Regions from separate parts of the Vibrio sp. TRT 29B02 genome, predicted to be linked through region 1. Evidence: predicted binding sites of a transcription regulator. Region 1 holds the regulator's gene; each other region holds the start of a gene.
What was found. Region 1 encodes PurR, which represses purine synthesis genes. Its sites were predicted from a motif close to TNANGNAAACGTTTNCNTNA; they were not measured.
Positions count from the first base shown of each region.

Region 2: a site for PurR is predicted at 1,922-1,941, ahead of purL (phosphoribosylformylglycinamidine synthase). Genes of this name have one in related genera too.
Region 3: a site for PurR is predicted at 1,214-1,233, ahead of glyA (serine hydroxymethyltransferase). Genes of this name have one in related genera too.

Region 1 is NZ_JBNJOJ010000008.1:107,308-110,575, forward strand. It holds gene torR (two-component system response regulator TorR) at 1-21, opposite strand, end outside; gene torD (molecular chaperone TorD) at 260-907, shown strand; gene purR (HTH-type transcriptional repressor PurR) at 1,128-2,135, shown strand; cyclic di-GMP riboswitch class I at 2,278-2,363, shown strand; gene ACQEXT_RS07035 (TfoX/Sxy family DNA transformation protein) at 2,496-3,092, shown strand; gene ACQEXT_RS07040 (TVP38/TMEM64 family protein) at 3,231-3,268, shown strand, end outside.
Region 2 is NZ_JBNJOJ010000019.1:22,112-25,379, reverse strand. It holds gene purL (phosphoribosylformylglycinamidine synthase) at 1-1,765, opposite strand, end outside; gene mltF (membrane-bound lytic murein transglycosylase MltF) at 2,075-3,268, shown strand, end outside.
Region 3 is NZ_JBNJOJ010000020.1:3,444-6,711, reverse strand. It holds gene glyA (serine hydroxymethyltransferase) at 1-1,156, opposite strand, end outside; gene ACQEXT_RS13105 (YitT family protein) at 1,502-2,101, shown strand; gene vexH (vibriobactin export RND transporter permease subunit VexH) at 2,163-3,268, opposite strand, start outside.

The sequences.
Region 1 (3,268 bases):
AACTAGTACATGATAGCTCATCTACACCACTTAATTTACATTGGGAATTGCTCTAAAATTGTATTCTATTCATAAATAGTAACATTTCTAGTAATTATCACTTTAAAACTAAGAAAGATGATTTTTTCTTGATTCAAGACAAAAGTCACCCACTCATTAACATTCATTCATAATTGATGGTAACTTATCACACAAGCCGTTATCCCTATTCATTTCTATTGGTTAAACTAGTAGATAGTTATTTTAGGAGTTGAACCTAATGCAAGAAATTAAAGCATTTAATGAGAAACGTGCCGAGATTTACTGGTGGCTATCAAGCCTGTTTGCCAATGAGCTTACTGAGGAAAATATCGCGCAGTATCATTCCGCTGAAATCCGCGCGTTTTTGACTGGTTTGGGTGAAAATGCCGCTTTAAAACCTGCAATTGACCGTGTCACTGATGCGCTCAATCGCTTGATGGATCGTGAAGATGCTCAATTGGAACTCGCCGCAGATTTCTGTGATCTATTTTTAAAGTCAGATAGAGACTCTGCCCTTCCTTATGCCTCTATGTACATTGGTCAATCGGGATTACTCAACGACACGCCAGCTAAAGAGATGGAAGAGCTCATGGCGAAACATGGGGTTGCAGTTGAAAAAGATCTAAACGAGCCAGCCGACCATCTTGCAATCGAACTCGACTTTCTTGGCAATCTTATTATTCGCTCAAATGAGTTGGAACAAGAACGTCATTTAGAAGATGCGTTAAAAGAGCAAGAAGCGTTTATTCAGCAACACCTATTGAGTTGGGTTCCGAAATTTTCAGCCAAGTGTCAGACACTCGATGACTTCGGCTTTTACTCTGCAATCGCCAGCCTTACTAGCGCTTTCTTAGAGCTAGATTGCAGCTATCTTGCAGGCGAGTAAAAAAACGCACATTGTGAGCTCAAACCTACAACTTTGACGTTTTTTGTTTGCTCTCTGAGAGTTTGCGGTCTAGAATCGTGACCGCAAACGATAAAAATGAACGATTCAAATACAAACCGCTAAATAAGGGCGGTTTTTGTGTTTCTGATACTTTCTGCCAGACTATTTTATTCTACACTTGAATATATTTGCTTGGCAGTCATCGACAGGACAAAACCTTATGGCCACTATTAAAGATGTTGCTCGCCTAGCCGGTGTTTCAACAACCACTGTGTCTCACGTAATTAATAAAACACGCTTTGTTGCTGAAGCTACTCAAGAAAAAGTAATGGAAGCGGTGAACGAGTTAAACTATGCGCCAAGTGCTGTTGCGCGTAGCTTGAAATGTAACACGACTCGTACAATCGGTATGTTGGTCACCCAATCAACAAACCTATTCTTTTCAGAAGTGATTGATGGCGTAGAAAGCTACTGCTACCGTCAGGGCTACACGCTTATCTTGTGTAATACTGGTGGCATCTACGAGAAACAACGCGACTACATCCGCATGTTGGCAGAGAAGCGCGTAGACGGCATCTTAGTCATGTGTTCAGACCTTACTGAAGAGCTGAGCGAAATGCTCGATCGCCATAAAGATATCCCTAAAGTCGTTATGGACTGGGGTCCTGAAAGCTCGCAAGCGGACAAGATCATTGATAACTCAGAAGAAGGCGGCTACCTAGCAACAAAATATCTGATCGAACGTGGTCATAAAGATATTGCCTGTCTAAGTGGTCACTTTGAAAAAGCCGCCTGTCAGGAGCGTATTCGTGGTTTCAAACGCGCGATGAGTGAAGCAGAACTTTCGGTGAATGAAGATTGGATTCTTGAAGGCAACTTCGAGTGTGATACCGCCGTACTCGCCGCAGACAAAATTGCAGCGATGGATAACAAGCCAAGTGCTGTGTTTTGTTTCAACGACACAATGGCATTGGGTTTGATGAGCCGTCTACAGCAAAAAGGCATTCGAATTCCTGAAGATATGTCAGTCATCGGCTATGACAATATTGAGCTGGCTGAGTACTTCTCTCCACCATTAACAACTGTCCACCAACCAAAACGTCGTGTTGGTAAAAACGCATTCGAAATCTTGCTTGAGCGGATCAAAGATAAAGAGCATGAGAAGCGTATTTTTGAAATGCACCCTGAGATTGTTGAACGAAATACCGTCCTTGATTTGAACAAATAGTTCAAATCGTTCGCTTAGCCGGTAGCACATTATTGGCTAAGCGGATAATTCACCTCTTTTTACTGAACCAAGATCACACTTATTCCATTTCGGCGTGATGTCCTACGCATATTTTATTTATGCTCTAAATGTTCGAACAATGCCACGAACAGGGCAAACCACTCCGAAAGGGTGGGACGCAAAGCCTCCGGCCTTAAACATGATATGTCTGGTAGCGGGGTTGCCGATGGTAAATATGCACTTGTCATACACGAATTACTAACGGTTGTATGACGCCTTACTTACAAAGTACCTGCATTATTTTGCTAATCTCTCGGACCTGAACTGGTGGCGTATAACTATACACCGAGAATAAACAGCATGGATAAACCAATACTAAAAGACTCAATGCGATTATTTGAGCAACTTGGCTACATCAAGTCTCGTTCAATGTTTGGTGGCTTTGGCATTTTTGCTGATGACACGATGTTCGCACTCGTGGTCAACGATAAACTTCACGTTCGTGCAGACGCAGAACTGGCTAAACAATTTAAATCTCAAGGACTCGAGCCTTACGTTTATAAAAAACGCGGATTTCCCGTTGTAACGAAATACTACGCCTTGTGTCATGACTGGAGTTCAGATACCAATAAAACCTTAGAACTCGCCAAGCTTGCACTTGATGCGGCAAACAACGAGAAGAAAACTCAATCGCAAGCGAAACCAAGTCGCCTCAAAGATTTACCGAACTTACGATTAGCTACTGAGCGTATGCTCAATAAAGCAGGTATCGAAAGTGTCGAAAACCTTGAAGAAACCGGCTCAGTTAACGCATTCAAAGCCATTCAGTCTACTCACTCTTCTGACGTTAACATCGAGCTACTTTGGGCATTAGAAGGTGCGATCAATGGCACTCACTGGTCCGTCATTCCTCAAAATCGACGCCAAGAGCTGCTCAACGAGCTTAGCCATCACTAACAGATAAGTTATCGAATCAATAAAGAGTCAGCCTTAGTGCTGACTTTTTTCTTATTTGTGAAATTTACTGCTTGCTTTCCCTTTCTAGTCTATTAACACTTTAATTTCGCTAGCTTTGATGTTTGATGGAGATGTTGTATGAGTAAAAAACTGATTTTGGGCGTTGTGTTCATCCT
Region 2 (3,268 bases), on a different contig from region 1:
GCTTCAATTCACGTTCTTCTGTCGCGATACCAACAACAGCATATGGTGCGCGCTCACGCTTACAGATAGCATCAAATGCTGCCATATTTTCTGGTGCAACCGCTAATACATAACGCTCTTGCGATTCATTACACCAAATCTCTAATGGGCTCATACCCGGTTCATCATTTGGTACGTCACGTAGCTGGAAGATACCACCACGTTCACCGTCATCAACAAGCTCTGGAAGTGCGTTTGAGATACCGCCAGCACCAACATCATGAATAAAGGCGATTGGGTTTGCTTCGCCTAGCTGCCAACAACGGTCGATCACTTCCTGACAACGACGCTCCATTTCTGGGTTTTCACGTTGAACTGATGCGAAGTCGAGATCTTCGGCTGATTGACCAGATGCCATTGAAGACGCAGCACCGCCACCAAGGCCGATATTCATTGCAGGGCCACCAAGCACAATTAGGCTTGCTCCTACTGGGATTTCTTTCTTCTGTACATGCTCTTCACGGATGTTACCCATACCACCAGCAATCATAATTGGCTTGTGGTATCCACGGATCTCTTCACCTGCGTGAGAATTAACTTTCTCTTCGTAAGTACGGAAGTAACCAAGTAGGTTTGGACGACCAAATTCGTTGTTGAACGCCGCACCACCTAGAGGACCTTCTAGCATGATATCTAGAGCGTTAACGATACGACCAGGCTTGCCAAAATCGGTTTCCCAAGGCTGCTCAAAGTTTGGAATACGTAGGTTAGAAGTCGTAAAACCAACTAGACCTGCTTTTGGTTTACCACCGATACCGGTTGCGCCTTCATCACGGATTTCACCACCGGAGCCCGTAGATGCACCAGGCCAAGGAGAGATAGCCGTTGGGTGGTTATGTGTTTCCACCTTCATGAGAATGTGTGCTTTCTCATGGTTGTAGCCATATTGACGTGTTTCTGGATTAGGGAAGAAACGACCAACATCAGAACCCACCATAACCGCTGCATTATCTTTGTAAGCCGACAGCACGTTATCTGGTGTCACTTGATAAGTATTTTTGATCATTTTAAACAAAGACTTCTCTTGCTTGACGCCGTCGATTGTCCAGTCTGCATTAAAGATCTTATGGCGACAGTGCTCTGAGTTTGCTTGTGCAAACATCATCAGTTCGATGTCAGTTGGGTTGCGTTCAAGTTTGTTGACGAACGCATCGTAGAGATATTCAATTTCGTCATCAGCCAAAGCTAGGCCTAGGGTAACGTTTGCTTTTTCAAGCGCATCACGACCACCTGCAATTAGGTCAACATCCGCGACTGGCGCAGGCTCAGCAACTTGGAACAAAGCTTGTGCAGAATCGAAATCAGTGAAAATGACTTCCATCATGCGATCATGAAGGATAGCTTTTAGCTCAACCAGTTGAAGTTCTGTAAGTTCGGTTGAGGATTCGATGTAGTAAGCCGTACCGCGCTCAAGGCGAACCACTTTGTCCAGACCACAGTTATTGGCGATATCCGTCGACTTTGACGACCAAGGAGAGATCGTTCCTGGGCGAGGAGTCACAAGCAGAAGCAAACCTTGTGGTTCATGCTCTTCAATTGTAGGACCGTAAGTCAGTAGTTTTTCAAGTTTCTCAACTTCAGACTCATCAAGATCAGCTGATAGTGCTGTAAAGTGAGCGAACTCTGCGTAGATGCCAGTTACTGGCAGACTTAGTTCACGACAAAGCTCTAGAAGCTTGTTAACACGAAATTCAGATAGAGCTGGGGAGCCACGAAAAATTCTCATGTGCTTAGGTCTCTTATGCAATTGGTTAAGGTCTATTGACCTGAGGTGATATTGGAATAAATTCAGTAAGTTAGGACATATCACTTCGAACTTATGCCGATTGCACCTCTCTGTTGCGAGCGCATTATATAGTAATTATTTTTGTGATGTAACACCAAAAGCAACCGTTTGCGTCATTTTTTTTGTCAAATTTGAGATACACCAAAATTCCTCATTACCAGAACAGTTATCCCGAAGCCTGACTGATTATCTTGCCTTGTCATGACACTTTGATATAAATGCCCTACTAGATGTATGAGAATGTCGTTAATGAAAAAGCATTATCTAAACCAACTTAAGTCTGTGTGCGCGTTGCTATTCAGCGCCTTGGTGCTTTCTGGTTGCCAAATAGAATCCGAACCAAAGAGTGAGTTGGACTTAATTAAAGAACGTGGTGTATTGCGTGTTGGCACACTCAACAATCAACTTTCTTACTTTATCGGACCCGATGGTCCTGCTGGACTGGATTACGAACTTGCTCGTGAGTTTGCCAATGAACTCGGCGTCCAGCTTGAAATGAAACCGGCATACAGAATATCAAGCCTATACCCGGCACTGAAAAATGGTGAAATTGATATAATAGCAGCGGGCTTGAGCCAATCTCCAGAACGCCTAAAACTCTTCCGCCCAGGGCCTGCCTACTACTACGTGAGTCAACAGCTTGTATACAAGAAAGGAAACTGGCGTCCAAGAAACCTTGAGCAGTTGCTTGAGAAGCAGGCTGAGCTTATTGAAGCCAATAGTGGTGAAGATGTACTGAGAATTGTCAGCGACTCTCATTTTAACCGCACACTAGCAACAATTCAGGCCGAACAGCCACAATTATCTTATGATATTGACCCAAATGCCGACGTAAATGATCTGCTTAAGCAGGTTTCCTCTGGAGAGCTGCGCTTTACTGTCGCGGACTCGGTAGAAATTTCGCTCTCACAACGAATCTACCCAGATATTGCCCTCGCCTTTGAACTGACAGAAGACCAACCCATCTCTTGGTTCTTGCGTCGTTCACAAGATGAGAGCTTATACGGCTTGGTCATAGAGTTCTTTGGGGCGGTTAATCAGTCTGGTCATCTCGCATCGCTTGAAGAGAAATACATTGGTCACATTGGCAGTTTTGACTATGTTGATACACGTGCTTTCATTCGTGCGCTAGACTCCAAACTACCGAAGTGGTCTCCACTATTTAAAAAGTATTCGGATGAGTTTGACTGGAGACTTGTAGCAGCTCTGGCTTATCAAGAGTCACACTGGAACCCTAAAGCTAAATCGCCAACGGGTGTACGTGGCATGATGATGTTGACTCTCCCTACGGCAAAAAGTGTGGGGGTGAACAATCGTCTCGACCCAGAGCAGTCCGTTCGTGGGGGCGTTGAGTACTTGCGCAGAATGGTGGCTCGAATTCCAGACTCGATCGATGAACATGAAAAAATTTGGTTTGCGCTGGCTTCCTATAACGTGGGTTAT
Region 3 (3,268 bases), on a different contig from region 1:
ACATCCAGTTTGCTAGCTCTTTTGCGTCTTCTTCAGTGAAACCACGACGAGTGATTGCAGGAGAACCAACACGGATACCAGACGTGACAAACGGGCTACGAGGGTCATTTGGTACAGAGTTCTTGTTAACTGTAATGTTTGCTGCACCTAGTGCTGCATCTGCATCTTTACCTGTAATATCTTTGTCAATTAGGTCAACAAGGAATAGGTGGTTTTCAGTACCGTTAGAAACGATCTTGTAGCCGCGCTCTTGGAACTGAGCAACCATTGCTTTCGCGTTTTTAACTACGCGAGCTTGGTACTCTTTAAACTCTGGCTCCATCGCTTCTTTGAATGCAACCGCTTTACCAGCGATAACATGCATTAACGGGCCACCTTGGCCACCAGGGAAGACAGCTGAGTTGAGTTTTTTGTACATCTCTTCACCCGCGTTAGACAAGATAAGACCACCACGTGGACCTGCTAGCGTTTTGTGAGTTGTTGTAGTGACAACGTGAGCGTGTGGTACAGGCGTTGGGTATACGCCCGCTGCGATTAGACCCGCAACGTGAGCCATATCGACAAATAGGTACGCGCCTGCTTTATCTGCGATTTGACGCATGCGAGCCCAATCTACGATCTGTGAGTAAGCAGAGAAACCACCGATGATCATCTTCGGTTTGTGTTCTAGAGCAAGAGCTTCCATTTCGTCGTAGTTGATTTGACCAGCTTCGTCGATACCGTAAGGAATAACGTTGTAGTGTTTACCAGAGAAGTTGACTGGAGAACCGTGTGTAAGGTGACCACCGTGCGCTAAGCTCATACCAAGAACAGTATCACCAGGGTTAAGTAGAGCCATGTAAACAGCACTGTTTGCCTGTGAGCCTGAGTGAGGCTGTACGTTTGCGTATTCACAGCCAAATAGCTGACATGCACGATCAATTGCCAGAGATTCAGCTTTATCAACGTACTCACAGCCACCGTAGTAGCGCTTGCCTGGGTAACCTTCAGCGTACTTATTTGTAAGCTGAGAACCTTGAGCTTCCATTACACGTGGACTTGTGTAGTTTTCTGAAGCAATAAGTTCAATGTGTTCTTCCTGGCGAAGAGTTTCTTCTTGAATTGCTGCGAACAGTTCCGCATCGTAATCTGCGATGTTCATATCACGCTTTAGCATCTGTATCTCCTGACTCAGATTGAGACTTTAAATTGCAAAAAAACCGACCTTTGACACTCACGCAAACGTTTGCATCAAGCTAATGACGCGCATTCTACATAATTTGATCTTTGTCATAAAGAGAAAATTTCAGTTTTTCTCATGCAGTTTTTTCATAATGCTTTACAGGGAATCTCATGTTGAGCACTTATCCGAACATTTCGCCAGCTAAGTGTCAATTCCATCCTTTACACCCCGTAAAACGATAATTACATAGGTTTACCTTAAATTTCACTCTCAAGCTACCGAAATCCTATTTTTTTAAATAGTATGCACGCCATTATTTACTTGTTAAATTTCAAATTGATGGAAAAACACTCAAGACGAGAAGATTGGGTCGCAATTTTGACCGGCACCTTTTTAGTCGCCCAAGGCTTCTTTTTCCTCCAATCAGCATCACTGTTGACTGGAGGCACAGCAGGACTGGCACTTTTAGCCAGCCAGATGACCCACTTTTCACTCGGCACTCTGTACTTTATTGCCAACTGTCCATTCTATTTATTAGCATGGAAGCGTTTCGGTACTCGATTTGCAATTAATAGTGCGATTTCTGGTGCTCTTGTGTCACTGATTACTGATCACCTCTATTTAGTCATCAGTCTAGAGACCATCAACCAAGTCTACTGCGCGATCGCTGGAGGCCTTTTGATGGGATTAGGAATGCTGATTCTTTTTCGCCATCGTTCGAGTTTGGGGGGCTTCAATGTGTTGTGCCTGTTCATTCAGGACAAATTCGGCATTTCAGTGGGTAAGTCTCAGCTGGCTATAGATTGTGCGATTCTTTTTGCTTCGTTCTTTTTTGTCTCTCCAGAAGTGATTGGTTTATCGATTCTCGGAGCTGTCGCTCTAAATCTTGTCTTAGCAATGAACCACAAACCAACTCGCTACTCGGTGACTTACGGTTAGTCGTTAACTTCTACTACAAATACAATTAAGCCCGCGATCACTCGCGGGCTTATTGCGTTATTTAGTTCAATTCACCATGTGAGCTTCTCGCTTTCACATCATGACTTAACTCTTTATTCAGCTCAGCCTCAACATGACCAGGTGATTGTGTGCCTTGCGAAATCAGACGATACATTGCAGGAATGACAAACAAGGTAACAAAGGTCGCAAAGCCCATACCGAAGAATATCACTGTCCCTACCGCAACACGGCTCTCATAACCAGCACCCGTCGAGAGAATCAACGGTATCGCTCCCGCTAATGTGGTGAATGCGGTCATCATAATCGGGCGTAAACGACGCGCAGAGGCATCAAGAATCGCTTTTTCGAACTCAATCCCACGGTCACGCAGTTGGTTAGCGAACTCTACAATCAAAATACCGTTCTTAGTGACCATGCCGATAAGCATAATCATTCCGATCTGGCTGTAGATATTCAGTCCCTGCCCCATCAGAAATAGACCAAGAAAACCACCGAATACCCCCATAGGAACCGTAAACATCACCACCAATGGGTTTATAAAGCTTTCAAACTGCGCAGCCAGTACCAGATACGCGACTAAAAGTGCTAACGCAAACACCAATAGAATGCTCGATTGGTTCTCTTTGTAATCTTTCGATTCCCCAGAATAGCTAACTGAAATATCACTAGGCAGTAGTTCAATCGCTTGCTGGTCAAGGAAATCGAGCGCCTCACCAAGAGTGTAACCGTCCGATAAGTTCGCTGTTATCGTGACCGCTTTTTGCTTGTTGTAGTGAGAGAGTCGAATCGACGAAGCCACTTCTTCAATCTTCGTTACCGCATCAAGCGTAACAAGTTCGCCTGATGATGTACGCATGTAGATTTGGCTCAAGTCTGACGCATTGTTAAAGCTATTTTCATCACCACGCAGATAAACATCATACTCTTCACCTCGTTCGACAAAGGTCGTCTCGCTCTTACCGCCCAGCATGATCTCCAAAGTATCGGAAATGTCTTGTACGCTGATCCCTAGTTCAGCCGCACGCTGTTTGTCTACGCTCACCACCAGCTCAGGTGTTTTCTCAGAGTAGTTAATGTCGCTGCCTTCCATATACGGAGAGTCTTCCGCGATCTGCTCCAATTTCTCAGCCCAGGTTTTCAGTTCAC